DNA from 3 places in the Bacillus sp. T3 genome. Region 2 is predicted to be linked to each of the others. Evidence: riboswitches for the same ligand, from Rfam matches in the RefSeq annotation. Region 2 holds a riboswitch; each other region holds the start of a gene.

Evidence for each region. Region 2 has a riboswitch for thiamine pyrophosphate ahead of RGF10_RS15825 (ABC transporter substrate-binding protein). Riboswitches for the same ligand answer to the same signal wherever they lie in the genome.
Region 1: linked by a shared signal. The riboswitch ahead of thiM (hydroxyethylthiazole kinase) and the one ahead of RGF10_RS15825 (ABC transporter substrate-binding protein) in region 2 are both predicted to bind thiamine pyrophosphate.
Region 3: linked by a shared signal. The riboswitch ahead of RGF10_RS01625 (beta/alpha barrel domain-containing protein) and the one ahead of RGF10_RS15825 (ABC transporter substrate-binding protein) in region 2 are both predicted to bind thiamine pyrophosphate.

What each region holds. Positions count from the first base shown of each region.
Region 1 is NZ_CP137761.1:910,165-920,100, forward strand. It holds gene RGF10_RS04595 (PTS galactitol transporter subunit IIC) at 1-43, shown strand, start outside; gene RGF10_RS04600 (galactitol-1-phosphate 5-dehydrogenase) at 237-1,283, shown strand; gene RGF10_RS04605 (zinc-binding dehydrogenase) at 1,290-2,321, shown strand; gene rpiB (ribose 5-phosphate isomerase B) at 2,740-3,195, shown strand; gene RGF10_RS04615 (ribulose-phosphate 3-epimerase) at 3,220-3,906, shown strand; gene RGF10_RS04620 (6-phosphofructokinase) at 3,955-4,830, shown strand; gene tkt (transketolase) at 4,934-6,940, shown strand; gene RGF10_RS04630 (phosphocarrier protein HPr) at 6,968-7,234, shown strand; TPP riboswitch at 7,344-7,453, shown strand; gene thiM (hydroxyethylthiazole kinase) at 7,716-8,525, shown strand; partial or broken gene thiD (bifunctional hydroxymethylpyrimidine kinase/phosphomethylpyrimidine kinase) at 8,540-9,350, shown strand; gene thiE (thiamine phosphate synthase) at 9,379-9,936, shown strand, end outside.
Region 2 is NZ_CP137761.1:3,075,799-3,085,734, reverse strand. It holds gene RGF10_RS15845 (lipoteichoic acid synthase) at 1-1,147, shown strand, start outside; gene RGF10_RS15840 (hypothetical protein) at 1,253-1,486, shown strand; gene RGF10_RS15835 (sensor domain-containing diguanylate cyclase) at 1,563-2,420, opposite strand; gene RGF10_RS15830 (PAS domain-containing protein) at 2,450-2,995, opposite strand; TPP riboswitch at 3,209-3,317, shown strand; gene RGF10_RS15825 (ABC transporter substrate-binding protein) at 3,427-4,425, shown strand; gene RGF10_RS15820 (thiamine-binding protein) at 4,437-4,727, shown strand; gene RGF10_RS15815 (ABC transporter permease) at 4,724-5,497, shown strand; gene RGF10_RS15810 (ABC transporter ATP-binding protein) at 5,494-6,222, shown strand; gene RGF10_RS15805 (TatD family hydrolase) at 6,230-7,012, shown strand; gene RGF10_RS15800 (Delta(10) desaturase DesB) at 7,083-8,174, opposite strand; gene RGF10_RS15795 (NADPH:quinone oxidoreductase family protein) at 8,611-9,603, opposite strand.
Region 3 is NZ_CP137761.1:288,806-298,741, forward strand. It holds gene RGF10_RS01585 (substrate-binding domain-containing protein) at 1-226, shown strand, start outside; gene RGF10_RS01590 (molybdenum cofactor biosynthesis protein MoaE) at 453-917, shown strand; gene moaD (molybdopterin converting factor subunit 1) at 910-1,143, shown strand; partial or broken gene RGF10_RS01600 (MoeB/ThiF family adenylyltransferase) at 1,682-2,744, shown strand; gene RGF10_RS01605 (YwdI family protein) at 2,962-3,252, shown strand; gene RGF10_RS01610 (DUF423 domain-containing protein) at 3,407-3,778, shown strand; one part of gene RGF10_RS01615 (IS3 family transposase) at 3,844-4,805, opposite strand; one part of gene RGF10_RS01615 (IS3 family transposase) at 4,805-5,177, opposite strand; gene gerQ (spore coat protein GerQ) at 5,499-5,999, opposite strand; TPP riboswitch at 6,215-6,325, shown strand; gene RGF10_RS01625 (beta/alpha barrel domain-containing protein) at 6,513-6,701, shown strand; gene RGF10_RS01630 (thiamine phosphate synthase) at 6,718-7,131, shown strand; gene thiO (glycine oxidase ThiO) at 7,115-8,224, shown strand; gene thiS (sulfur carrier protein ThiS) at 8,242-8,469, shown strand; gene RGF10_RS01645 (thiazole synthase) at 8,466-9,239, shown strand; partial or broken gene RGF10_RS01650 (ThiF family adenylyltransferase) at 9,236-9,936, shown strand, end outside.

The DNA.
Region 1 (9,936 bases), 2.2 Mb from region 2:
GTTAATCCTAAAATTTGCTCAACTTTGGAATTCAATTTTCTAAGTTATCGTTTGTAACGCTAAATAACTTCTAACAGTGGGGGAGATGTCCCCCTCTGCGAGAAGCTTTACATTTTTAAGTAGTAAGAAAATTCTGTTAATTTTATAAAGGCTCCAGGTACGATTAGTTTTAAGCGAACATTTAATCGCTAAAGACTTTGGACCTGGTGCTTTTCTAAAAATTGGAGGTCCTTAGAGTGAAAGCCGCAGTCTTACATTCAGAAAATCACTTTGTCTACCAGGAAATTGAAATTGGAGCTTGTAAAGCGGATGAAGTGAAAATAAAGGTCATGGCAGCAGGGATTTGTGGATCAGATACACACAAAATGGTCAGCAAATGGAAGTATCCACTCCCAGCCATCATGGGTCATGAATTTTCAGGTTGTATCGTTGAAAAAGGCCAAGATGTCACCAATGTAGAAATTGGAGACCGTGTTGTCGCGATTCCTTTCCATCCGTGTAAAAAATGTGAATATTGTCTCCGTGGAGAATACAACTTATGTGAAGACCACGGCATGATTGGTAGTAAATCATTTGGCGGCTTTGCTGAGTTCTGTAATATGCCTGCAGAGTATGTGATTCCAATTGGTGACATGGATTTCGAAGAAGCAGCGATGATCGAACCTTTGGCCGTTGCACTACATGGAGTCTTAAACATTGAACCAAGAATCGGTGATGTTGTTGCTGTGTTTGGAGTAGGTACGATTGGGATATTAGCGATTCAATGGCTGAAAATTGCCTGGGCAAAAGAAATTATCGCGATTGATATATCTGACGAGAAGCTGGCTGATGCAGTAGCAATGGGGTGCGAAAGAACCATTAATCCACTTCATGAAAATCTAGAAGAAAAAATTAAAGAATACACAAATGGCTTAGGTGTAGATATTGCGCTTGAATGTGCCGGTTCAAAAATTACTCAAGAACAATGCTTACTTGTCACTCGCAAAAAAGGCAAGGTTGGTTACTTAGGAATAGCTTATGCGGATGTTACGCTTCATGAAAGAGCATTTGAAAGCATCTTTAGAAGAGAATTAACGCTAAAAGGCTTCTGGAATTCCTATTCCGCACCATTCCCAGGCGAAGAATGGAAAACAAGCATTGATTTTATCAATAAAGGAAAAATCAAGCTAAAAGAACTTATTTCCCATCGATTCGAGTTACAGGATACTCAAAAAGCCTTTAACGTCATGATTAATCGTGAAGAATCTTACAACAAAGTTTTGATTATTCCAAATGAGGTGTAAATAGAGATGAAAGCAGTAATGAAGCAAGAAGTCGGATATGACAACATGTCATTGGTCAATATCGAAGAACCTAATGTCTATGATGATAAAGTGAAAATAAAAGTAGCTTATACAGGGATTTGTGGATCAGATATTCATACATTTAAGGGTGATTACAGCAATCCAACTCTTCCTGTTGTTCTTGGGCACGAGTTTTCTGGGGTTGTTGTTGAGATTGGTCCAAATGTTAAAAATGTGAAGGTTGGCGATCGCGTTACAAGTCAAACAACTTTCACTACTTGTGGAACTTGTGAGTATTGTCAAGAAGGTGACTACAATTTATGTCCAAATCGTAAAGGTCTTGGTACTCAAGTAAATGGTAGTTTCGCAGAATTTGTTATTTCCCGTGAAGAAAGTGTTCACGTGCTCCCAGAAGAAGTAAGCCTAAAGGCTGCTGCGTTCACTGAACCATTAGCTTGTTGTGTACATGCTGCGTTAGAAAAGACAACCGTTACCGCTAAGGAAAAGGTATTAATCTTTGGACCTGGTCCGATAGGGTTGCTGCAGCTTCAAGTAGTGAAGGCACAAGGTGCTTTTGTTATTATGGCTGGGATTACAAAGGATCAAAAACGATTAGAGTTAGCGAAAGAATTGGGCGCTGATGTGATTGTTGATACGCTGCAAGAGGATTTAAAGGAAATCGTCCTTTCTCATACAGATGGCTATGGAGTCGATAAAATCTTCGAATGCTCTGGGGCTGTACCAGCTGTAAACAGCGGTTTACCGTTAATGAAGAAAAAAGGTACCTTTGTACAGGTTGGTTTATTCGGAAATAAATGCAACGCTATTGACCAAGAGTCAATCATTCAACGTGAAATTTCCTATGTTGGATCTCGTTCACAAAAGCCAAGTTCTTGGTTAATCGCTCTTGATCTACTAAAAAATAACAAGATTGATACAGAAAAAATGATTACAAAAACCGTTCCACTAGACGAATGGCGTCAAGGGTTTGAAGCTGTTATGGCAGGGAACGAAATTAAGGTTATCGTCGAATCTTAAAAGCTTGCAACCCGCAAACTCCTAAACGAGATTGCGGGTTTTTATGTCTGAATATTTTGAAAACGCTTCCAAAAAAACGTATAAATAAGGTTGATTTGAGCATGAGTAACAGAAAATATTTAATTTTCTGTGTTGACAGCACTTTCATTGGGCAATAAACTAAAAGAGGAATCATGACAAATGATTTAAAGTGGAACAAATGTAATGTTAATAATAATATGTTGAGTTCTGTGACATCTGTGCAAATTTTTATTAATTGAACTACCCAGTATGCAATGATCATAGGAGTTTTTTCATCACTTTAAACTACAATGATCATGACATGAAATGGGATGAAACCGCATTCTTTATCCAGTTTTTAGATGATACTATTAGGACATGAAAAGACATCACAAGCAGAATAGAAAGGGTGAATAATATGAAACTTGCAATTGGTTGTGATCATGGTGGATTTCAGTTAAAAGAAGCAATCAAAAAACACCTTGAGCAAAAAAATATTGAAGTTGAGGATTATGGTACCTATAGCAAAGATAGTGTGAATTTCCCTGTTTATGCAACAAAGGTTGGGCATGCAGTAACTTCGGGTACTAGCGACTTAGGGATATTGTGTTGTGGGACTGGAATTGGCATGTCAATTGCCGCCAATAAAATTGACGGAGTTCGGGCGGCTGTTGTAAGCGATACCTTCTCTGCACAGGCGACGAGAGAGCATAATAATAGTAACGTCCTCTGTTTGGGTGAACGAGTAGTTGGCGAAGGCCTTGCGTTATTAATCGTCGATACTTGGTTGAATGCAGGTTTCCAGGGTGGTCGTCACCAAGAAAGAATTGATCAAGTGACTGAAATTGAAAAAAGACGAACGATTTCTATTTAGAAAAACACATAGGAGGGGACCAATATGCATTCGATTGCAGCTTCGATTATGTGTGCGAATCAATTACAGCTCGCAAAAGAATTGAAAGAATTAGAGGATGCTAAAGTGGAACTGCTCCATTGTGATGTTATGGATGGAAGGTTTGTTCACAACTTAGCAATGGGTCCATATGTTTTAGAACAAATCAAAAATGGTACCACCATTCCGCTTGATATACACTTAGCAACAGAAGATCCGTCAAAATATATTGATATGTATTCATACATTCAACCAGAATACATTTCCTTCCACGTTGAAGCAAGTCAAAATATAGAACGAGATATTGAAAAAATTAAGGAAAAGGGCATTAAACCAGCCTTAGCCTTAAGCCCGCAAAGTCCGATTGAATTAATTATTCCATACCTCTCCAAGGTTGATATGATCTTAATGATGACTGTTAATCCTGGCTTTGCAGGACAAAAATTTAATTACGATGTATTAAAGAAAATGGATGATTTGAATAAAGTGTTGGCTACACTTCCAGAAAGTAATAGGCCATTAATTGAAGTGGATGGTTGTATTAATAAGGAAACGATTCCTCTATTAGTAGAAAGAGGAGCCAATATTTATGTTGTAGGAACGTCAGCCCTTTTTAATGAAAAAGAGGGTACCTACGAACAAAAGGTTGAAAGAGTTCGAAAATTATTCCCGGCCTTCTCTAGCGATAAGTAAACTTGCTAGACTAGTCTGAGACGAATAGAAGAAAAGGATGAATCTGTTATGAAAATTGGTCTTGTGGTTTTCGGAATTTACCCAGCAGGGTTAAAACAGTTGATTAATAAGGTCATTTCTGAAGCAACCAAGGATCAGCTCTTCTTTGGCATTGAGGTCGAACGAGACCAAGTAGTGAATGTTCACCCAATAATTGCTGATAAAGAGAATGGATCAACAAAGCTTTTAATAAAAGCATCTTTAGTTTCAGGTCATTCTTTGCTGCCTGAGACGATGAAGGATTATGATGCCGTCATTGTGATTGGTACAGCAGAAACAAAAGCAGTAGTAGATGACTGGATGTTGCAGGCGAAGCGACCAAGATTGTTATTTGTACCTGTTTCAATCTTAAACGATATTCCAGGCTCTGACGTATCCTTAGGATATGATACGGCAATGAATTCGATTGTCGAGGGGGCCCTAAAAATCCAGGATACGATTCATTCTGTTAAATATGATCATCCAAGATTATTTGGAGTAGGTGTACCAGGAATGGCGCCTGATCATATGCTTGAAGATCTAGCATTAGCAACCGAAGGCTATTATGTTTCAAAACGCTTTACAGAAAACCAATTACACAAATTATGTGAAACGATTCAAATGAACTTCTCAGAATTGAGAACTTCATCGATTCTATTTTTCAATGAAGCGATTAGTCCAGAGTGGCTTAAGGAAAACGTCCTTTCTAGATTAGAAGTTGATTGGAAGGCATCCGTGGTCGATGAAGCATTATGTATGGGGTCATACCCGACAGCAATTGATCGTATTCTAGCTAGTAAACTAGCAGAGCAAATCATTCTCTGGTTAAAATTTGGGATGGATTCTGGGCAATTACTCATTATGAGTAATGAAGTCGCCTACCAAGAACTGGGCAATATTGTTTAAGCATTTTGCAGGGTCAATAGGCTCTTGCATTGATTAATAGAAATAGAGTTTCACCACCAACACCAACAAAAAATTTTAGGAGTGTTTTATAGTGGAAACAGTTATGACAATAAAGAACGTAGAAGAATTAGCTATTATGACCATTCGAACATTATCAATTGATGCAATCGAAAAATCAAATTCTGGTCATCCAGGAATGCCAATGGGCGCTGCTCCAATGGCCTATACATTATGGACGCAATTTATGCACCATAACCCAAGCAATCCAACCTGGTTTAACCTGGATCGTTTTGTATTGTCTGCAGGCCACGGTTCTATGCTTTTGTATAGTCTTTTGCATTTATCAGGTTATGAAGTAACAATGGATGACATTAAGTCATTTAGACAATGGGAAAGCAAAACGCCGGGACATCCTGAATTCGGCCATACATCAGGTGTTGATGCTACAACTGGACCACTTGGTCAAGGGATTTCGACTGCAGTCGGAATGGCAATGGCTGAAAGACATTTAGCTGCTAAATATAACCGTGAATCACTAAATGTAATTGATCATTTTACATATGCTATTTGTGGTGATGGCGATTTAATGGAAGGGGTTTCAGCAGAAGCCTCCTCACTTGCAGGTCATTTAGGCTTAGGAAGATTAGTAGTTTTATATGATTCAAATGATATTTCACTAGATGGAGAATTAAACCTAGCCTTCTCTGAAAGCGTAGAAGCGCGTTATAAGGCATATGGCTGGCAGGTTCTTCGTGTTGAAGATGGAAATAGCATTGCGGAAATTTCCAAAGCAATTGAGGAAGCAAAAGCCGATACAACACGTCCAACCTTGATTGAAATTAAAACTACTATTGGTTTTGGTTCACCAAACAAAAGCGGTAAATCAGATTCACACGGCTCTCCACTAGGAGCGAAGGAAGCTGCATTAACTAAGCAAGCATATGGCTGGGAATTCGAAGAAAGCTTCTATGTTCCACAGGATGTCTATGCGCATTTCGAAGCAGCAGTAAAAGTTGCCGGTGAAAAGGTAGAAGCAGATTGGAATGAATTATTCTCGCAATATAAACAAGCCTACCCTGAGCTTGCAAGTGAACTAGAAGCGGCGATTGCAGGAAAGCTTCCTGAAAACTGGGAACAGCAATTACCAACTTACGAGGTAGGGAAGAAAGTTGCTACTCGTACATCTTCAAGTGATGCGATTAATGCGATTGCGGAAGCTGTTCCAGCCTTCTTTGGTGGATCTGCTGACCTTGCTTGTTCCAATAAAACGTATATGAAAAATAAAGCTGATTTCGGTAAATCCGATTATAGCGGAAAAAATATTTGGTTCGGTGTTCGTGAATTTGCGATGGGTGCCACAATGAACGGGATTGCTCTTCATGGCGGATTAAAAACCTTTGGTGGAACCTTCTTCGTATTCTCTGATTACCTTCGCCCAGCCATTCGTTTAGCAGCACTTATGAAATTACCTGTAACTTACGTGCTGACCCATGACAGTATTGCAGTAGGAGAAGACGGCCCAACACATGAGCCAATCGAGCATTTAGCAGCATTACGTACTATGCCAGGTCTTTCTGTAATTCGTCCTGCTGATGGAAATGAATCAACAGCAGCTTGGAGACTAGCAATTGAATCAACAGATACACCAACAGCGCTTGTCTTATCAAGACAGGATTTAGCAGTGCTTGAGGGTGCAGCAGAAGATACTTACGAAAAGGTTTCTAAAGGAGCCTACGTGCTTTCTGCAGCGAAAAAAGAAAACGCAGATGCGATTCTAATCGCAACAGGCTCTGAAGTTGAATTAGCTGTTAAGGCACAAGCAGCACTTGAAGAAAAGGGCATTTTCGTATCTGTTGTCAGCATGCCATCATGGGATCGTTTCGAAGCGCAATCAGCAGACTACAAAGAATCTGTTTTACCTCGTAGTATTACGAAACGCTTGGCAATTGAAATGGGTGCTTCATTTGGCTGGCATCGTTATGTTGGCTTTGAAGGAAGTATTCTTGGCATCGATACTTTCGGAGCATCTGCACCAGGCAACAAACTAATCGAAGAATTTGGATTCACAGTAGATAATGTAGTGGCGAAAGTTTGTGAATTAGTAAAATAATAATTTTTCAAATAAGGGGGAATATCAATGTTAGAAAAAAACTATACAATCACAAGTCATGCTGGTGTACATGCTCGGCCGGCAACGATTCTAGTCAGTGCGATTGCTCCATATCAATCAGAAATTTCACTTCAATACAAAGAAAAAACGGTAAATTTAAAGTCCATTATGGGTGTCATGTCACTCGGAATTCCTGAAGGAGCAACGATCAAAATTACCGCTCAAGGAGCAGACGCAATTCAAGCGTTGGCAAAAATCGATGAAATTTTTAAGGAACATGAGCTAGGGGCTTAAATTTCATACAGTAAATAGTGAAACAACACGGTAAAATTTTTGAATGGACAGATAATTCTTTACAGTCTATCTTTTAAAAGCTATGATATTTTTGTAAGAAAATATCATATGGAACTACTAGGGGTGCCCGAATTGGGCTGAGAGAGAAACCTTTGTGTTTTTAAACCCTTTGGACCTGATCTGGGTGATACCAGCGTAGGAAAGTAGTGAAAAGCGTATACGTCATTCTTTCACTTACAAAAGCCAGGTCCATCGGGATCTGGCTTTTATTTTTTTGCTGGGTTAAATTTGTCTGTTGATTTCCGCTCCAGGTGCTCAGCGACCCAGCGGGGCGGGCGGTGAGCCTCCTCGGCGCAAAGCGCCTGTGGGGTCTCACCTGTCCCGCTGCTCCCGCAGGAGTCTCGCACCTTTCGCTCCAATCAACTTGGTGGAATTAATCCGCTTTTACTAAACCTATTTTTTAAAAAAGGGGAAATCGAATATGAATAATGAAAAAATTGCTATGTTGTTGCAGCGGGTTCGTGAAAAAAATCCGCTTATCCACAATATTACAAATGTTGTTGTTACTAATTTTACGGCAAATGGCTTATTAGCACTCGGAGCCTCGCCAGTGATGGCTGATAGCCGAAAAGAAGTTGCGGACATGGCGAAAATCGCTAGTGCCCTTGTTATCAATATTGGAACGCTAAATGAAAGAACGGTTGAGGCGATGCACCTTGCTGGTAAATCAGCAAACGAGCACATGGTACCTGTCATGCTTGATCCAGTCGGAGCAGGCGCGACTCCATTCAGAACAGAAACCGCCCGAAGCCTTTTGGAAAATATTCAATTTGCCGTAATTCGAGGAAATGCAGCTGAAATTGCCAATGTCGCAGGTGAAAATTGGACTGTCAAGGGTGTTGATGCCGGAGAATCACAAGGTGATGTATTGGATTTAGTCATTTCAACAGCGAAAAAACTAAACACAGTTGTCGTCGCGACGGGAAAGGAAGATTTTGTTTCAAATGGTACTGACACGATTGTCGTTCGAAACGGGCATTCCATTTTAACGAAAGTAACTGGAACGGGCTGTCTATTAACGTCCGTTATTGCTGCTTTTGTTGCAGTTGAACAGAACGTAGCCGAAGCATGCGCTTCAGCATTAACGGTTTATGGTATTGCTGCTGAGCTTGCTGCGTTGACAACAGCGGAGCTTGGACCAGGAAGCTTTCAAATTGAATTTTTAAACCAATTAAACAGGATCTCTGCAGAAGATGTCATTCAATATGGTCGAGTTGAAAAAATTTCTTAAGGATGGTGTGGGATATGGTCAGAAAAGCATTAACAATTGCAGGCTCGGATAGCGGTGGCGGCGCTGGAATACAAGCCGATTTAAAAACCTTTCAGGAGTTGGGGGTATTTGGGATGTCTGCCCTTACAGCCGTAACAGCTCAAAATACACTAGGTGTACACGGAGTCTATCCCTTAACAGCAGATGCTGTCATACAACAAATTAAAGCGATTGGTGAAGATATGGGGACAGATGCCCTCAAAACTGGAATGCTTTTTAACGCCGAAATTATCAAGGCAGTTTCTGAAAAAATTAGCTACTACGGCTGGAAGAATGTAGTAGTCGATCCCGTCATGATTGCAAAGGGAGGAGCTTCTTTACTTCAAGCAGAAGCGATTACCGCATTGAAAGAGTACCTGCTTCCACTTGCGATGGTTGTTACACCAAACATTCCTGGAGGCGGAAGTGATTACGGGATTGAGTATCAAATCTCTTGAACAGAAAAAAGAAGCGGCAATTAAGCTTGTCGAGCTAGGAGCTAAGAATGTGGTACTTAAGGGAGGTCATGATGATGACTCCGACGAGGCCGTTGATTTGTTATACGATGGAAAAGAATTTTCCTATTTTACTAGTAAAAGAATCCAGACGAAAAATACTCATGGTACAGGGTGCACATTTTCAGCAGCCATTACAGCGCAATTAGCGCAAGGCAGAAATATTAAGGATGCTGTGACGATTGCAAAACAATTTATTCAGGCAGCGATAGAAGACGACCTCCATATTGGTTCAGGTCATGGGCCAACAAACCATTGGGCATATGGGCGGAGAGTTGAGGTCAACGGGTAAGAATATTGTAAGGAGTTGTTGATTACAAGTGACAAGAATTAATTCGGAAAAGATTCGAAAGCTACTGCAGGTGTATTTTATCGTTGGAGGCAATAACTGTTATAAAAATCCTGCTGAAGTGCTAGCGGAAGCGATAGCAGGCGGAGTAACGCTGTTTCAATTTCGAGAAAAAGGCACAGGAGCACGTTTAGGCTTGGAAAAACTAGAGTTGGCCAAAGAACTCCAGCAAATTTGTCGAGAATTTTCTGTTCCGTTTCTCGTTAATGATGATGTCGATTTGGCGCTTTTACTAGATGCAGACGGTGTCCATGTTGGACAGGATGATGAATCTGTTGAAAGTGTTCGGCAGCGTATCGGCAATAAAATCCTCGGTGTATCTGCACATAGTACCCGTGAGGCAGAACTTGCAATCGCCCAAGGAGCCGATTATTTAGGGATAGGCCCAGTATTTCCAACCACTACAAAGGAGGATGCCCGTGAGGCTGCTGGGTATACATTGATTCAGGATCTGCGAAAAGCAGGCTTCACTATTCCGATTGTTGGGATAGGTGGAATCAATGATAAAAATTGTGCCTCCGTGATTGAG
Region 2 (9,936 bases):
CTTTATCATTGATTATAAAATTAATGACCTTGAAGTAACACCATTCTTAAACTCTTTAGCACATAGTGGTGAGGCATTTTATTTTAATAACCTATTCCACCAGACTGGACAAGGAAAAACATCTGATGCTGAATTTATGATGGAAAACTCACTTTTCCCAATGTCACAGGGATCTGTCTTTGTGAATAAAGCGCAGAATACTTACCAGGCTATGCCAGGGATTTTAAAAACCCAAGGTTATACATCAGCAGCATTTCACGGAAACTATAAAACATTCTGGAATCGAAGCGAAATTTATAAAGCCTTTGGTTATGATAAATTTTTCGATGCCGAATATTATGATATGAGTGAGGAAAACACCAAGTATTATGGAATGAAGGATGTCCCATTCTTTGAAGAATCAATTCCTTTATTAACAAGTTTAAAACAACCTTTTTACTCTAAATTTATTACGCTATCAAACCATTTCCCATTTGGAATGGATGAGGGTGATACAGATTTTCCAAAAGGTGATTTTGGTAACAATGATGTTGTAAATAGTTATTTCCAATCTGCTCATTATATGGACCAAGCGTTACAAAAATTCTTTAATGATTTAAAAGCTGCTGGTTTATACGAGAATACGATTATTGTCCTTTATGGTGATCACTATGGTATATCAGAAAACCATAATGAAGCGATGTCAAAAGTACTCGGTAAAGAAATCACTCCATTTGAAACTGCTCAATTGCAGCGTGTTCCAGTGTTTATCGTGGCACCAGGTGTTAAAGGTGGAATCATCAATTCATACGGTGGACAGGTGGACGTTATGCCAACTGTATTACACCTTTTGGGAATCGATACGAAGGACTATTTGCAAATGGGTACAGATCTTTTATCACCAGATCACAACCAAACCGTACCATTCCGTAATGGAGACTTTGTATCTCCAGAACTTACGAGTGTTGGTGGCAAAATATATAACAATGCAACAGGTGAACTAATTGATACTGAATTAGATAAGGAGTTATCTGATCAGGTTAGTACAAGACTTAAAATATCTGACGAAATCGTTACGAAGGATTTATTAAGATTCTATACTCCTGAAGGATTTACACCAATAGATCCAAAAGATTATCAGTATGTAAAAGGAAAAGATAGTAAATAAGACGGAAACGAAAGGGAGGACTAATGTTCAAAAAGGACATTAGTCTTCTTTTTCTTTGCCCCAATTTCTTGTATACTAATGAATAACCGTGAAGGAGGGCTAGCCGTGAGTCTATGTAATTTAGATCATTCACTAGAAGATGTCAGAAAAAAGTTTGAGTCTCAAAGGAACTTTCTATCTAGCGAAGTATGTGAGTTGTTTGCAGATTTTTTTCGTGAAGAACACTCGCAAGAGATATTAAATGATGTGTTTCATCTGTTGAAAAAATATGATTTAGTTTCTGAGGAAGAACGAGAAGCACGAACCAACCGGCTTTTGCTTATTCTAAAAAATGTATAATCGAATGAAAAAGGAGCAAAATCTACCTCAGTTAATCCAGGGGGATTTAGCTCCTTTTGGCTTTTATATAAGAGAACTATTCTATTAACGTATTAACGGTATTCTGCTCCATCGAAGGAATATAGAGCTGATAATGATTTTTTCCATTATGCTTTGCTCGATACATAGCAACATCTGCTTTTTTTAATAGAGTCCCCATATCCTCACCAGCAATAGGATAAATGCTAATACCAATACTCGCGGACACGTTTAATTTATACTCTGCAACTATAAACGGAAGGTTGAAAGCTTTAACTAGGTTTTCAGCAAGCAGTTGCAGATAAACATATTCATTAACATTTGGTATAACAACGGCAAACTCATCCCCACCAAGTCTAGAGACAAAAGCAGTTTCTTCAAAAAAACTTGTAATCCGTTCTCCAACTCCCTTTAAAAGGAGATCACCAATTTCGTGTCCAAGTGTATCATTTATATGTTTGAATCCATCTAAATCTACGAACAAGAGGGCTAGACGGCTATTATCCTTTTTAGCACTTTTTAAAGAATCTCGTAAATAGTTTTCAAAATGCCGCCGGTTTGGTAGACCTGTCAAAAAGTCAAAATTTGCGAGTTGGTTTACTATATCTGTTGCCTCTTTTTGTTTTGTAAAATCGCGAATGTTGAATACTATACCATTAATATGTGGGTCCGCTAAATAATTTGTGAAGACAACATCACACCAGCGCGTACTTCCATCCCTGTGTCTCAATTTAACTTGATTACGGATTGATTCGATAGGATTTTTAATGATCTCCTCAATCATATTACACCAATAAAGGTGATCTTCGTTGTCAAAGAATGACTCTAAATTGGCTCCAATCGCATCAAAGGAGGGAAAGTCGAGTACTCGTTCGAAAGCCGGATTTAAATAGGTGATCTCTCCGAATTGATTCATAATACCAACGATATCGTAACTGTTATAGGTTATTGCACTAAGCTGCTTATCCTTTTGAGCAAGCTGAAATTCGATTTCTTTTTTTCTGTTATATCCTCTTTTAATGCTACAAATTGATAGGGTTTCCCTGATTGGTCTAATAACGGAGTAATAATTAATCGGACCCAAATAATTTTTCCGTCTTTTCTTTTGTTTTTGAGATCTCCTCGCCAAATATTACCTGACAGAATGGTATCCCACATGTTTTTGAAAAAATCATTTGAGTGGAATTGTGCATTAAATACTCTTGAATGACCACCAATTATTTCTTCAGGTTTATAAAGAGTTAAATCAAAAATATTCCGATTTCCATACAATACATTTCCATTGATGTCCGTTATAACAACGTTCATTGCTTGATCGACCGCATAAACTGTTTTTTCATTAATTAATATTTGTTGTGGATTTAATTCTTTCCGTTGATCCCATTGTTCATCAATAATTCCATGAGAAGAGTGTACCTGTAGGTCTATTTCAGGAAGTTTTGTTCTAGTTACTTCGTTTACATTTTTATCGGTTGCATCGTTGTGCTTCATTGTTTTTCTCCCAAGTATGGTATTCTAATATTCAGTTTACATGAATGTAATTATGATAAAAGTAAATTATTTTTACTTTTATTGAATAATATTTGAACGTTTGGAACTTCAGAAGGGAATGAAAATAAGTGAATAATTCGACAATCTTCGGGGTTTCTTTGCTGACAAACCTAGATTCGTTTGCTATAATATGAATGATTTCGAAACTGAATAATCTACATGTAGGGGAACTGGTTAGGCCAGTTGAGATATTATCCGCAGATAATGACCCTTTGAACCTGATCTGGTTAACGCCAGCGGAGGGAACATATCATTACAAAATAATTTTTGTTAGTATGCGCCCAGGAGATATTCCTAGGTGCTTTTTTGTTTTGAATCACTGTTCTTTAGGTTGATACATACAGGTAGATACAAATAAAAGGAGGATAAACATGAAGAAGTGGCTAGGTCTCTTGCTTGCAGCTTTGTTAATAACAGGTTGTAGTGCGGAAAAGAAGGAAGATGCGAAAGCTGATAAAGAAAGTGGAAAAGAGCTTAAAAAAATTAGTGTGGTGCTGGATTGGACTCCAAATACAAACCACACTGGATTGTATGTGGCAAAGGAAAAGGGTTACTTTAAAGAAGAGGGACTTGATGTTGATATTATTATGCCTGGTGAAGCAGGTGCGGATCAGTTAGTCGCGTCTGGTAAATCACAATTTGGGGTTGGCTACCAAGAAGGCGTAACACAGGCTCGAATTCAAGGGGTTCCACTTGTATCAATCGCAGCCGTTATTCAGCACAATACGTCCGGCTTTGCTTCTTTATCTGAGAAAAATATTGTATCTCCGAAGGATTTTGAAGGAAAATCATATGGCGGCTGGGGATCACCTGTTGAAAAATCCGTGATTGATTCACTTATGAAAAAGGAAAATGCAGATGTTAATAAGGTGAAAATTGTCAATATTGGTGATGCCGATTTCTTTACAGCGGTTAAGAAGGATATTGATTTTGCTTGGATTTATTATGGTTGGACGGGCGTTGAAGCAGAGTTACGTGGTGAAAAAATCAACATGATGTACTTAACGGATTACTCCGATAAGTTAGATTATTATACACCAGTGTTGACGACAAATGAAAAAATGATTAGCGAAAATCCAGAAGTAGTTAAAGCCTTTTTAAAGGCAGCAGCAAAGGGATATGAATATTCAATTAATAACCCAAGTGACGCTGCGGATATTCTTATTAAAGCAGCTCCAGATTTAGATGCTGACCTTGTGAAAAAAAGCCAAGAGTGGCTCGCACCTAAATACAAAGACGATGCAGCACGTTGGGGTGAACAAAAGCTAGAAGTTTGGGAAAATTATGCATCATGGATGTTTGAAAATGGTCTTTTAGACAAGGAATTAGATGCTGATAAAGCATTTACGAATGAGTTTTTACCTGAATAGGAGGAATAATGATGGCTAATGCTCTCGTGAGTATACAAATTATACCAAAGACGGCGAATGGGGAAGATGTCATTCCTTATGTAGATGAAGCAATCTCGATTATTCACGAATCAGGTGTAAAATATGAAGTTCATCCTTTAGAAACAACGATGGAAGGTGAACTCTCACTGTTGTTTACCATTATTGAAAAAATGAATCAGCGCATGATTGAAATCGGAAGTAGAAATGTGATCTCTCAAATAAAGGTACTTTATCAACCGGAAGGAATTACGATGGACACCTTGACGGAGAAATATCGATGAAACGAAACAATAGATTAATGAAAGGATGGAGACCCGTTGTGGTTCTCCTTCTTTTGTTCTTTTTATGGGAAGCTTTAGTTAAACAATTGGACGTTGAAGAATGGCTTCTGCCAGCACCGTCAACTATTTTTGTCGAAGCCTACCATGGTTGGAATAATTATTTTCCAGATTTACTTTCAACCGTAACGATTGCGGTCGAAGGATTTGCTGTTAGTGCTGCAATTGGATTAATCGTGGCCATTCTTCTTCAATTAGTTCCGTGGATTCGGGACGCGGTGTATCCACTCCTTATTTTATCGCAAAATGTTCCGATTATTGTCCTAGCGCCACTATTAGTTATTTGGTTTGGTTTCGGGTTGATGCCGAAGTTAATTGTCATTACGTTAATCTGCTTTTTCCCGATTACTGTGGCAGCGCTTGATGGCTTTAAACATGTTCCACTGTCACATCGTCACTATATGTTAATGGCAGGGGCATCTAAATATCAATTATTTTGGAAGCTGGAATGGCCCTATGCTCTTCCTTCCATTTTTTCTGGATTAAAAATATCCGCTACCTATAGTGTAATGGGAGCGGTTATTTCTGAATGGCTCGGAGCTGAAAAAGGAATTGGTGTGTATATGACGCTGGCTTCGTCTTCATTTCGAACGGACAAGGTATTTGTTGCAATATTCTCGATTATGCTCCTTAGTTTGTTGTTTTTTGCTGGGATTATTGCCTTGGAAAAATATATTATTCGTTGGCAGGGCAAAGGTGGTGAAGTGGATTGAGCCATTTATCAGTCAGTCACATTACGAAAAGCTTTGAACAAAACAAGGTATTATCCGACCTAACTTTTTCTATCGCTCAAGAAGAATTCGTCTCGATTCTAGGTCCCTCTGGAAGTGGTAAGAGTACCATTTTTAATTTGATTGGTGGAATATTAATCCCTGAAATGGGGGAAATCATCCTTGATGGCAAAAATATTAATGGGAAGCGCGGTTCAATCAGCTATATGCCGCAGACACCTGCCCTTTTGCCATGGCGTACAGTCTTAGACAACGTTCTATTAGGGAGTGAGCTACAAGGAAAAAAGGATCGTAATCAAGCGGTTGAAATGTTAAATAAAGCTGGCCTAAAGGACTATGTATACGCTCGACCTCATGAGCTCTCTGGTGGGATGAAACAGCGTGTGGCATTTATTCGTGCATTATTGAGTCCGCAGTCACTTATTCTTTTAGATGAGCCCTTTTCTGCGTTAGATGAACTAACGCGGTTAGAGATGCAAAAATGGCTCATGTCCATTTGGGAAGAGAATAAACGGACAGTGTTATTTGTGACCCATTCGATTGAAGAAGCGTTATTTTTGTCTGATCGAATATACGTTTTATCAAATAGACCTGCTAATGTTGCAGCAGAATTCAAAGTACCTTTCAAACGACCTAGAAAGCAAGAGCTGCTGTTACAAGAAGACTTCCTAAAATGTAAGCGCGAGATTTATTATACTCTAACGTAAAAGGGAAGTGGGTAGATTGGAAAAAATACTCGATGCACATATTCACTTAGATCAATATGAAGATGCTGAAATTGCTGCTATGTCAAACGTGAAACAGATAGAAGGAGTCATCTCAGTTTCAATGGATTTACCATCCTGTAAAAGAAATCTAAAATTGTCACAGCTCTATCATTTCGTTAAGCCAGCTTTCGGTTTTCATCCTGAGCAGCCTCTACCAACAGATCATGCGCTTTCTGAACTCCTATTCTGGATGGAAGTGAACAAAGATAAAATGGTTGCAATTGGAGAAGTCGGGCTACCATTTTTTATGCGTGCAGAGAATAAAATTTCACCGAAAGAATATGAACGGTACATCGAATTATTAGAGATGTTTGTGAAACAGGCGAAAATTTTGGATAAGCCGCTCGCATTACATGCAGTTTATTCTGATGCTCCAATTGTTTGCGACATACTTGAAAAGTATTCCGTTACCAAAGCGCATTTTCACTGGTTTAAAGGTGATAAAAGAACCATCGATAGAATGATAGAAAATGGGTACTTTGTTTCGATTACGCCTGAATTGGTAATGAACGAAGAGGAAAGTGTGAAATTGCTTGATGCATTTCCATTGAATCAGATTATGCTAGAAACGGATGGTCCGTGGCCGTTTGAAGGTCCTTATTCCAGGAGACGCACTCATCCCATAATGATTATAGATGGTCTAAAAAAAGTATCAGAACGAAAAAAGATTTCACTTAAAGAAGCTACAAAGCAAATATACGATAATACACATAAATTTTATGGAATTTAAGTTTATTGTCCGATTTTATTTACAAAAAAACACATCCCAGTTTTCGGCTTACTTACTGGGATGTGTTTTTTTATGATTGTTTTGGAATGACTTTTTCAGCTCGAAACTCTGAGGTTTCAATTTTTTTGTAGTCAAGTTGATCGGGGTCTAAACCATTTCCTAATGATCCGAATAATTTACCCTGCTGCAAATCAATAAGATTTTTCTCTTCAAGATAGATTCTTGGTGTCTTGACCAGTGTGATCATCGCCTTTAAATAGGACATTTCATGATAGCGCTCGGGCCACATTTTCTTAATCTGATCTCTTACTAAGGGGTAATATTTAGGGTTCATACTAGGGAACATATGGTGTTCTGTATGAAGTGAAAACTGATAGTGTAGTACATCCACCCATTTTGGCACCGTAACAGTTAGACTGTTTGCTAGAGGGTCATTTGTTTCGGTTTGTGGATTCAAGTTATGGTTTGTTGCGATATAGCTGCTGACAATGAAATTCGCAATCATTGCTGGTATTAAATACGCAAAAATCCACTTCACAGGTCCAATTAAAAAGATTAAACCAATCCATGATACCCACGGTAATAAAAATTGTATCCACACAGATGGCTGCTTAGCTGGGTTAAAGTCTTTAATAAAACGAATAAACATTCTAGTTGAATGTGTATTAAAATTAATAAATAGGAAAAGCACATAGAGAATCGAACGGAATACTTTAGGAATTCTGAATAAAGATCGTAAAACTGGGTTCTTTAATATAACCTCAGCGGTAGCCCATGTATCTGGATCCTTTTCAGTATGTTGTGTATGAACATGGTGGGTGCTGTTATGCCATTTACGCCATAATAATGGACCAGTTGTAAATGGGAAAAAGCAGATCGCGCCGATAAAATTACGAAGCTTCGCATGTCTGACAACTGTACCATGTAAAACCTCGTGACCTAAGAAACCGATCCCTGCAAAACTTAGTCCAATAACGATTGAAAGCAATAAATTGAACCATATATTCAACTCAAATAGACTGATTGAAACAATAGAACTAATGATTATGATTAAATAAGCGACGCCCCCTAATAACCTAGAAGGTACTGGCTTAAAAGCTTCTTCAGGTAAATGTGGTGAAATTTTTGCTGCATACCATCCAAACGATTGAAATTCTTTCATGTGTAACTCCTTTCGATATTGAAAAAAAATATTCATATTGATGCAAATAGGCTAAAACTGTGCTGTGATGTATACAGCAGACGTTTACAATGTATGTACGATGTAAATACAAGTAACCCGAACAACTCTTTAATAGTAACACATCCAACGACAACATCAAACCTTTTTTTAATACCAGCTCATAATAGTTAGTTTTAAGGTGTGGTACGATTTTTATCTGCACTTGTTTTCTGTCATATCTTACCCAAATCTATAAATTCCTACCATTTCATTTCCTATGAAATTTGAGCTTTTTGTATAATTTTTATGTATAATTTTATCTGTTTTCATTATTCTTAGATAATGTTTTTAATACTTAGTGTTCGTTTAACGGTCATAATAGAAAAAGCTGATTCAAATGCGTTTTAAGCAAATGAATCAGCTTTACAATAATGATTTAACCCAGTACTAAGACCGTTCGACCTCGAGTTTCTCCTTTTAAAATAGAAGAAAGTGTTTGTGGCAATTCGGCAAATGTCACCTCATGCTTGATTCTTTCAAGAACATCAGGCTTCATATCAGTCGCCATTCGTTCCCATATCTTAATCCTCGTTTCCATAGGACAATAAACAGAATCAATCCCTAACAAGTTGACGCCGCGAAGAATAAATGGAAAAACTGTAGTTGGGATATCTGTACCACCAGTTAAGCCGCTTACTGCGACGGATCCGCCGTAATTGATCTTGCTAAGAATAGCCGCTAATGTTTTTCCGCCAACGGGGTCTACTGCTCCAGACCAGAGTTGTTGATCCATCGGCTTTATTTTCTCACCAATAATTTCATCTCTTGTGACAATTTCCTTCGCGCCAAGTTCTTTTAAATAATGATGTTCAGATGCTTTTCCAGTGCTAGCTACGACATGGTAGCCGCGTTTAGCAAGAATGGCTGTAGCGATGCTTCCAACTCCTCCTGTCGCCCCTGTGACAAGAACCTTTCCTTGTTGGGGTGTTAATCCGCTCTTTTCAAGCTGGTATACAGAAAGTGCTGCCGTGAACCCGGCTGTACCATAAATCATGGCTTCCTTTAAGGTTAGTCCTTTTGGCAAAGGTACAATCCAGTCAGCTGGTATCCTTGCATATTCGCTAAAACCACCAAAGTGAGATACACCAATTTCATAGCTAGTAGCGATAATTTCATCGCCTTCTTTGAAGCGCGAATCACTAGAGCTGACTACGACACCAGCTAAGTCAATTCCAGAAATAAAAGGATAGGAGCGAACAATTTTCCCATTCGGTATACTAGCTAGACCATCCTTGTAATTTACACTTGAATATAGAACCTTGACAACAACATCACCGTTAGGGAGGTCATCTAACGAAATCGTTCTTGTATCTGCTGAAAAAACATCATTTGCTTTATCTACTACAAACGCTTTAAATAATTTTTCCATCTTTTATAACTCCTCTCAACCTTAAGAAGCTCTTTAATGTTTCGCAAACCTAAGATAAATCATAGCAAAAAGTGGACGAGTTTGGAAAGGATATCAACCTTATTAATATGAAAATATTTAGAACTATAAGTGGTGCGGATTTATTTTAGCCTATTGACCACAACGTTTATGATCCTGATTCAAAATGGTCAATAAAAGGGACTAATTGACCAAACCAATGTCTCAACTTGATTCAAAGTGGTCAATAGAAGTGGTCTATTGACCAAAACGAGTTTCAACTTGATTCAAAGTGGTCAATAAAAGTGGTCTATTGACCAAAACGAGTTTCAACTA
Region 3 (9,936 bases), 1.8 Mb from region 2:
CGCTGCAGGACTTGGTATATATCCTGCCGCAAAGGCAATGGGTCTAGACTTCATTCCAGTTGCGGACGAATCCTATCAACTACTGATGACACGAAGGTTCTTTGAAAGTGAACAAGGGCGTTGGCTCCTATCCGTAATTCAAAGCGAGAGCTTTAGAAATGAAGTAGAAAAAATCGGTGGCTATGCAGTCGAAATCAACCCAGAGCCAATCTTTTTTAATGAATAGTTATATTTATGGCCATTGTTGATTTTGCGTAACTTAGTTGATTGGAGCGGAAGGCACGAGACTCCTGCGGGAGTAGCGTGTCACGGGAGACCCCGCAGGCGCTTTAGCGCAGAGGGGACTCCCGGACCACCCCGCGGAAAGCGACTGCCTGGAGCGGAAATCAACGGTTTACTTAAATTACCATAGCTTAAAGTGATACAGCGAATATAGATGAGGTGAATTCTAGATGAATTTTTCAATATCAAAAGAACCAATCGATATTCAATCGATTATTGATAAAGTCGTACAACGAGATGCCGGAGCAATCACAACCTTTATCGGAACCGTTCGCGAGCTGACGAAGGACAAAAAAACGTTGTATCTCATATATGAAGCCTATGAACCGATGGCAGTAAAAAAACTAGCGCAAATCGGTACAGAAATCAGCGAGCGCTGGCCGGGCTCGCAAGTAGCGATTACCCACCGCGTTGGAAAATTGGAAATAACGGATGTTGCTGTAGTGATTGCAGTCTCTACACCGCATCGGGCTGACGCCTATGAAGCAAATCGATATGCAATTGAACGTATCAAAGAAATCGTTCCAATTTGGAAAAAAGAGCATTGGGAGGACGGCCAGGAATGGATTGGCAACCAGCTTGAAACCGTTGCTTACCCTTCTGGAAAACCAGAGGAGGAGGATTTGCATGAATAAAGTCATGTTTTTTGCCCACCTGCGTGATAGCGTTGGCGAAGACTTTGTAAGTTTAGAGCTGACCGGAAAAACAGTGGCAGAGGTCAAAGCATTGGTTGCTGAAAAATACCCTGTGTTGAAGCTTGAGAGCGTCATGACAGCAGTAAACGAAGAGTTTGCCGGAAATGATGAAGTGATTGGTGCTGGTGACGTGATTGCTTTTATCCCGCCTGTAAGTGGTGGATGATTGGAAGAATCGTTATATGCCACAAATAGGTGACTTATGATCAGAGGTTTGGGCCGTGGGAATGTCCCTCGGCCTTTTTGATTGCGGTTCGTTGGCTGAGCTCGTGATTAAAGTGTGTGTTTGAAAATGTAGGAGATTCAATGAATCCTCGATCGACAATCGCAAGGCGTGCATATCCGTATTAAAACGTGCATATCGATGGGAAGCCGTGCATAAATTTTCAAAGTTGTATCATAAAATCGAAAAGTCGTGCATATATCTCAAAAGTTGTATCATATATTTTTGAGTTTGTATCATATACACAACATAACGTGCATATAGCACTAAACACGTGCAAATATTTGCGGAAAAATTGCTGAGTTGATTCAAAAAAAGGAATTTTATCAGATATTCTACTTAAATCGAATAATAAATGATAAAAAAACACTTAAAATAATGAAAATTTATTGCGGTATGGCGCTTTTTCATGCAGTTTAACACAGGTAATACATGCCTTTTAAAAAAATAGTTCAAGCTTCATATAGAGGAGGTTTCATCTATGTCAGAACGGTATTCCAGGCAAACTCTTTTTCCGCAGATCGGTCATAGCGGACAAGCTAAGCTTCGTGAAAAGCATGTCCTGATCATTGGCGCAGGTGCACTTGGTTCTGGGAGCGCGGAAATGATGACGCGAGCCAGTGTTGGCCGCCTCACTATCATCGACCGCGATTATGTCGAGGAAAGCAACCTGCAGCGGCAGCAGCTCTATACGGAGGAAGATGTGCGTGAAAAGCTGCCAAAAGCGGCAGCAGCAAAAAAACGACTCCAAGCCATCAATTCCGATGTCGACATTCAAGCCCTTATTGCTGATGCTACTCCCGAGCTAATGGAGGAACTTGTCACAGCTGGCTCAAGCTCAAGCTTTGGGTCTGAGTCCCGTACCTCCACCATCGACCTCATTCTTGATGCAACTGATAATTTCGAAACAAGAATGATGATGAATGACATCTCACAAAAATATAATATTCCTTGGATTTACGGAGCCTGTGTTGGCAGCTACGGGATGAGCTTTACAATTGTTCCTGGGGTGACTCCGTGCTTAAACTGTCTGCTAAAGGCTATTCCGATTCAAGGGATGACCTGTGATACCGGTGGAATTATCGCTCCGGCAGTGGGAATGGTCATCGCTCATCAAGGAGCTGAGGCTCTAAAGATTCTCGTCGAGGATTGGGAGGCGTTACGTCCAGGGCTTTGTCAGCTTCGACCTTTGGCGAAACCAGTATTCATCGATGAAAATGTCAAAAGCAAAGGATGCGAGCTGCCTTTCCTGTGGTGATCAGCCAACCTACCCTTATCTTGACGTCGAAAATATGACAAAATCGACAGTGCTATGCGGTCGCGACACTGTCCAAATACGTCCACCGAAGCAAGAAGGTCTTAATCTAACGATTTTGTCAGAGCAGCTTACGACTTTAGGCTATGAAGTGAAAGCAAATCCGTATTTGCTATCTGTCGAATACGAAGGCACACGGATGGTTATTTTTAGCGACGGCCGTGCTCTTATTCACGGAACAAAGGATTTAAATCAAGCCAAATCCCTATATCAAAGACTATTAGGTTAAATATTAAACTCGTGTCCTCATCGGATACGGGTTTTTTCTTGTACCATGCAATGGCACAATTGCATCAGCACCACTTATAAAATTTCCCAAGCTAAGTATTGTGAAATAAAAAAACAAATCATGTAGAATAGAGTCAGCTAGATTTCGAGTTGAAGCGACGTGTTTCACGTGAAACTTACAAAATGAACGGACTACCTGAGAAGATGAGGTGAACAGAATGAGTATTACAATGCGTAAGCTATTGCAAAAAATGGACCAGGAACTTCAATCAGCAAAAAGTGCGAGCTCAGAAACGAAAATTAGAGAGCGAATTCAAGCGATCAAAACGTTATGCGAGCTTGTATTAGATGAGCCGGAGGCAACACAGCAGCTTCAACCTCAGAAGCCAATTCAAATCAGCAATACGAAGCCGATGACAACAACGTCTCCTGCACTTTCGTTTGCAAATACTGAGCCAACTAAAATCGATAATGGAGAGGCGAACGGCGAATCTTTATTTGATTTTTAGGGGGCGCATGGGCAGGCTGACTGCAAGTGCGGTAGGAAATGGACAGGCTTAATAATAAAAAGAAACCACACAACAAGTTTTATTTTTCAAGGATAAAGGGAGTAAGACCTGGAACTACCGGGTTGATTTTGATAGAAGAAGGATGGGGAGAAGTGTGAAGGTATTTATTATTTTAGGAGCAATCAATGCTTTTTTATCGGTGGCATTAGGGGCATTTGGTGCCCATGGCTTAAAGGGGAAGCTTGAGCCGTATTATTTGGATATTTGGAATACGGCGTGCCAATATCAAATGTATCATGCATTAGGGCTGTTGGTGGTTGGAATTTTAGTAGCGAAATTGCCGGGGAATTCATTGCTTACCTCCTCCGGTTGGTTGATGTTAGCGGGGATCGTGCTATTTTCAGGAAGCCTGTTTGTGTTGGCGTTAACGAAAATTAGTGTACTCGGGGCGATTACTCCACTTGGCGGAGTGGCTTTCTTGGCCGCATGGACATTAATCATCATTGCAGCGGTTAAATATCTTTAATAAAAAAAGACTCTGTCGTTGAAATCTGAACTGTGCCCCCGTTTACGGACAGTTTAAAAAAGCGCCTATGCAGCTAATAAGTGGCCCAGGTATTGTACCGGGGTCATTTTATTTAAGCCCCATTGATAACGGTGATGGTTATATTCTTCGATTACTCGATCTACTTCTCTCTTAACCTCTTTTAAATTATCTAAGGATTTATACTCTGCTAAATCCTTAAAATGTCCAAAGAAGCTTTCCATTGGTGCGTTATCCCAACAGTTTCCCTTTCGGGACATTGATTGAGTTATGCCAAGCTTTTTCACTTTGCTTTGGAATAGAGGATGCGTATAGTGGACACCTTGGTCAGAATGTAACATGGCTTCTGGGTGAAAATGATTGCTGACAGCTACTTTTAACTTTTTTAACGTCTTATAGACGATATCCATCTCTAAAGATGTGGACAAGTGGTACGCAATAATTTCCCTTGTAGCTCCATCCTTTACGCAAGATAAATATGCTTTTTGACCCTTTCCAAAATAGAGATAAGTAATGTCAGTAAGCAGGACTTTCCCTGGTTCTTCCTGATTGAATTCTCGGTTAAGAAGGTTAGGGCAGGTTCGATGTTCCTGGGTTGCCTTGGCCATCTTACGATAGGGATTGGCCTTCCTTACTTTGGTTACAAGATTATATTTTGCCATTAGACGCCTAATTTTTTTGTGATTCATTATGGCTGTATAATCATTCTCCATAATCATTTTAATCTGGAGGGCACCTACTTTTTCCTTTTTGCTAATGAAAATTTCTTGGATTAACTCTATATCCAATTCATCCTGCTCGTCACGTTGTGCACGTAAAGGTGCAGCCTTCAACCAATCATAGTAGCCACTACGGCTTACACCTGCCAGTTTACACAGGAAGGAAACAGCTTTCTTTAACTGATGTATTCTTAACGTTTTCTCGATTAGAGAAAACTTTTCAGCTGCCGTTAAAATCGTTTCTTCTTCAGCGCCTGCCTTTCTAACTCTTCCAGCTTTTTTAGGAAGTCATTCTCTGCCTCAAGGAATTTAATTCTTGCCTCAGCTTTTCGTAATTTCTCTTCCACGGAAAGATGCTTTGAAGAAGGGCGTCCTGTACTCCCTTTGCCTCTGCGTTCTGTAAGGAAACCATCCTCTCCAAACCTTTTATACGAATCCCTCCAACGCCTAAGACAACGTTTAGGTTGATCTTTACCGATCATGTTGAGGTCAAAGCCATGTTCAATAAAGATTTGTGATGGTGTTTTTCCACTTTTGTAATCCGTAACTGCTTTTACCTTAAATTCCGGACTATACGAGATTGACCTTTCAGAAACGCTCACAACATTAGGATTCTTCTCAAGCTCTTTAATTTGGAATTCATTATAAATATTCTTACTCATGATAATCCTCCGCCCATATTCATTAAATCTATTGAAACACAAAAAACCCCGGATAGGGGCACTTTTTTATCAGTGTCCGTTATCCAGGGTATAGTTCAATCAAACGAGCAGAGTCTTTTTTGTTTGCTATTTTGTCGTCGCTGAAAAGGAGATAATCCTTTTGTTTAAAGTAAAGAAAGCATTCAATTTTGATGGGTGTCCAGCTCCAGGCGCCATCGGCTCGAGGTCACAAGCCATCCATCCAAAAGGTCAAAGAACAACCTTTCGGCTGGCTCGTCTTGTGCTTGTCGCCTAAGGCTGTGCGCCTTACGCATTTCTTATTTACCGAGGAGGGTTGCTGACTAACGGTCCTGCCCCGAATGGATATTCATATTCGATTTCCTCATCAAATGTTACATAGTCGAGATAGACCATTGGCAGTAGTATACGCTGGCCGGTTTGCGGGTCAGAAAGGATGAGGTGATCCCGCCCTGCAGCTTCAATAATTCCTTTGAAAATCTTGGCATTCCATTGTGTGTTGTTTTCAAAGGTCGCATACACAGTAGCAAGCTTTCCTTTATTCAATCGTAAAATATTTTCAATATACGATTCCTCTATTGGCAGCTGGCCACCTGGACCAGGCGCCTGGGGAACCTGTTGCTGTTGAAACCCGGTTGGTGGCACAGGTGGCACACCACCACTGGTTGCCGGTGGGAATGCGCCTTGGGCACCAAAGCTTGGTGTGCTTGTTGGGTACCCGGTCATTTGACCTCCTGCCCCGCCATATGGTGAGTAGCCTTGAGGATATACTCTGTAATCCAAGTAAGGATTTGAATAACTCAATTAATTTCCCTCCTAAAAAGCCATTTTTAAAAATAAAACAAAATCACTAATTAAATAATATGAGGCAGTTGGAAAATTATGATTGAACCACTATTTTTCATTGGACTGGATGGAAAGGCAGTGTTAAACCATTAAGGTTAACTTTTTAATTTAATTATTGCCACAATTTTGATTTGTGTTATAATTAGCTTGTTTTTATTAATAACTATTTTTTACATAATCACTAGGGGATCCCTTGATAAGGGCTGAGAATAAAGTAGTTTACTTTTAAACCCTCAAAACCTGAACAGGTTCGGACCTGCGTAGGGAAGTGGCGCATACTTTTGTGCGTGTTTCTTTGACGTGCAACGGATATCAACCACTTTCCTATCGGGAGAGTGGTTTTTTTATTTTTTGGCTTTTAAATTTGTCTGTTGCTTTCCGCTCCAGGTGCTCCAATCAACAGAGTTCTCAAAAATCAACAGTGCTTTAACAAAGTCATTTTTTGAAATTTTTAGATAGGGAGGTGTTGGGGTGAAATGTATTGCTGTAACGGATGACCGGCATTCCGTGACCGAGCTTGTGAAGATAATTGTTCAAATACAGGACTATGTTGATTTTGTCCATATCCGTGAAAAGGGAAAATCAGCGTCTGAGCTAAGTGAGCTGCTTGACCGGTTAATAGAAATCGGAGTGACACCTGGAAAAAATCGTCTTAAATGACCGTTTGGATTTGGCGTTGCTGTTTAACATTCCAAACGTCCAGCTCCCAGGTCATGGGCTTCCAGTGGCGCTCGTTAAAAATATGTATCCACTTTTAACCGTCGGACGATCTGTTCATTCGTTTGAAGAAGCGAAACAGGCAGAAATCGATGGTGCAGATTACGTTGTTTATGGTCACTGCTTTGAAACGAATTGTAAGCGTGGTAAACCAGCCAATGGCTTAACGTTACTGGAGGAGATGGTCAAGAAGCTTTGTATTCCGGTTTATGGAATTGGCGGGATTACACCAGAGCGGGTTGGGCTAATGCAGAAAGCAGGTGCAGCGGGTGTGGCGATGATGTCTGGCATTTTTTCAAGCATTGCTCCAGCCGATACTGCACGACATTTATTTGAAAAAGTAAGGAGAGTTAGCGATGAAAACAAGTTTTGATGTAGCGGTAATTGGTGGTGGCATTATTGGAGCGTCCATCGCCTACCATCTTGCCAAGGAAAATATGGATGTAGCTGTATTTGAAGCTGATCGGATTGGCAGAAAGGCGACCGGAGCAGCAGCCGGAATGCTTGGCGCTCACTCTGAAGCGGATGATCTTGAGCTCTTCTACCCGTTTGCCCGAGAAAGCCAACTGGCCTATGCAAGTCTAGAGAAAGAGGTTCACGAGCTTTGTGGGCTTGATTTTGAGGTAAAAGAAGGCGGAATTTATAAATTAGCCTATTCTCAATTGGAAAAACAAGCGCTCAGTGGGGCTCTTTCACTGCCAACGGTGGATTGGGTTGATGCTGCCGAAGTACATAAAGCAATACCAGAGGTCAGTGAAACGATTATCGGGGCCGCCTACATTCAGGATGATGTTAATTTGATTCCTAATTCAGTTGCGCGCGGATTTTGCCGTAGTGTTCAAGTTCTGGGTGGTTCAATCTATGAGTATACGAAGGTCGAGGGGATCGAGCGTTGTGGCACCGGTTACGAGATTAGCACAACAAGAGGAAAGTTTCATACACAGTATGTCGTCGTCGCTAGTGGTGTATGGAGCAGCCCATTCTTTAAGCAGGCTGGATTTGATCATCAGCTTTACCCAATCAAGGGGGAGATTATCTCAGTTAAGAGTGATCAGCTGGCGCTTAAAGCGACGATTTTTCATAATGGCAGCTATATTGTACCGCGTCGTGATGGCACGTTTGTGATTGGGGCAACAATGGTAGCAAATGACTGGAGTGAGCAATGTACGATTGGTGGAATTGAGGCGCTTATCACCAAGGCTAAATTGATGCTGCCGGGTGTGACCGATATGCGCTTGCATGATTTTTGGGCAGGATTGCGTCCGCAGACCTTTGATACGTTGCCATTTATCGGCAAGCATCCAGACCATGACGGCTTGATTTTTGCAACAGGTCACTCTCGAAACGGTATCCTACTTGCTCCGGTTACGGGAATGATGGTCCGCGATTTACTGCTAGGCCGAGAGGTAAATCCAAAATGGGTCGAGGCGTTCAAGCTGGAACGCAGCGAATCTGTATACGCATAAAGGGGGAATGGGCTTCAATGGTGAATGAAACGGATTTAATCAAAAAGGTTCAGTTAAATGGAAAGATTGTCGAGCTGCCAGAACAGGTTACGACTGTTTGGGATTTACTAGCATTCTATCAGCTCGAAGATCGAATTGTTGTCGTCGAGTTAAACAAAGAGATTGCTGTAAAAGAAAACTATCGTATCACCCCAGTTGTTGCGGGCGATGTCATTGAAATCATCCATTTTGTAGGAGGCGGTTGAGTATGTTGAAAATTGGAAACCAAACGTTTAAATCGAGATTGCTGCTAGGAACAGGGAAATATCCATCCTTTGATATTCAGAAGGAAGCGGTCGAGGTATCAGAAGCAGAAATCCTGACCTTTGCCGTGCGTAGAATGAATATTTTTGAAGCTTCGCAGCCTAATTTTCTCGAAATGCTAGATTTACAGAAATATAAGCTATTACCGAATACGGCTGGGGCAAAAACAGCGGAGGAAGCTGTTCGAATCGCCAGACTAGCAAAAGCATCAGGACTGTGTGACATGATCAAGGTCGAGGTCATTGGCTGTGATAAGTCGCTCTTGCCAGACCCAGTTGAAACATTAAAAGCATCAGAAATGCTTTTGGCCGAGGGCTTCATCGTCCTCCCTTATACGTCGGATGACGTAGTCCTTGCGCGACGCTTAGAGGAGCTTGGCGTTCATGCGATTATGCCTGGGGCTTCACCCATTGGTTCTGGCCGTGGCATTATGAATCCGCTCAATCTGCAATTCATCATTGAGCAGTCCTCTGTTCCCGTGATTGTCGATGCCGGAATTGGCTCACCTAAGGATGCGGCCTTTGCGATGGAGCTTGGTGCAGATGGTGTTCTGTTAAACACAGCAGTATCAGGTGCAAACGATCCTGTGAAAATGGCGCTGGCGATGAAGCTTGCAATCGAGGCTGGCCGTCTTGGTTTTGAAGCAGGCCGTATTCCTGGAAAAAATTATGGAGTTGCGAGCAGCCCTTTGTCTGGGATGGTGACATCTTGAGCGACCGCTATAAAAAGCAAGCATTATTTATAGGTGGAACCGGTCAAGAGAAATTGCAACAGGCTCATGTATTGGTGATTGGTGCTGGCGCACTCGGTTCAGCGAGCTCCGAAATGCTCGCGCGAGCCGGAGTCGGACAGCTCACGATCGTTGACCGTGATTATGTGGAGCGGAGCAATTTGCAGAGGCAGCAATTGTATACAGAAAAGGATGCTGCTGAAAAATTACCAAAGGCAATTGCCGCGAAAAATCGATTGCAAGAGATAAATAGTGAGATTGAGATTGAAGCTATCGTAGCGGATGTGAATGCTCAAAACATCGAAGAGTTTTGCAGGGGTATATCGGTGATAGTCGATGGAACAGATAATTTTGAAACAAGGTTAATCGTCAATGATGCCGCGATCAAATACGAAATCCCGTTTGTGTTTGGGGCGTGTGTTGCAAGCTACGGGCTTACCTTCCCGATTATCCCAGGAAGAACTCCGTGCCTCCATTGCCTAATGGATCATTTGCCAGCCCAAGGGATGACATGTGACACGGTTGGGGTAATCAGCCCAATCGTCCAGCTCGTCGCCTCTTACCAAGTGACACATGTGTTTCGGCTTGTCACCGGTGCCGATTTTAGCCCGGTGTTACAGTCGTTCGATATTTGGAAGGGCGAAAGCTCACAAATCAAAATTGGAGCCTTAAAAAATAA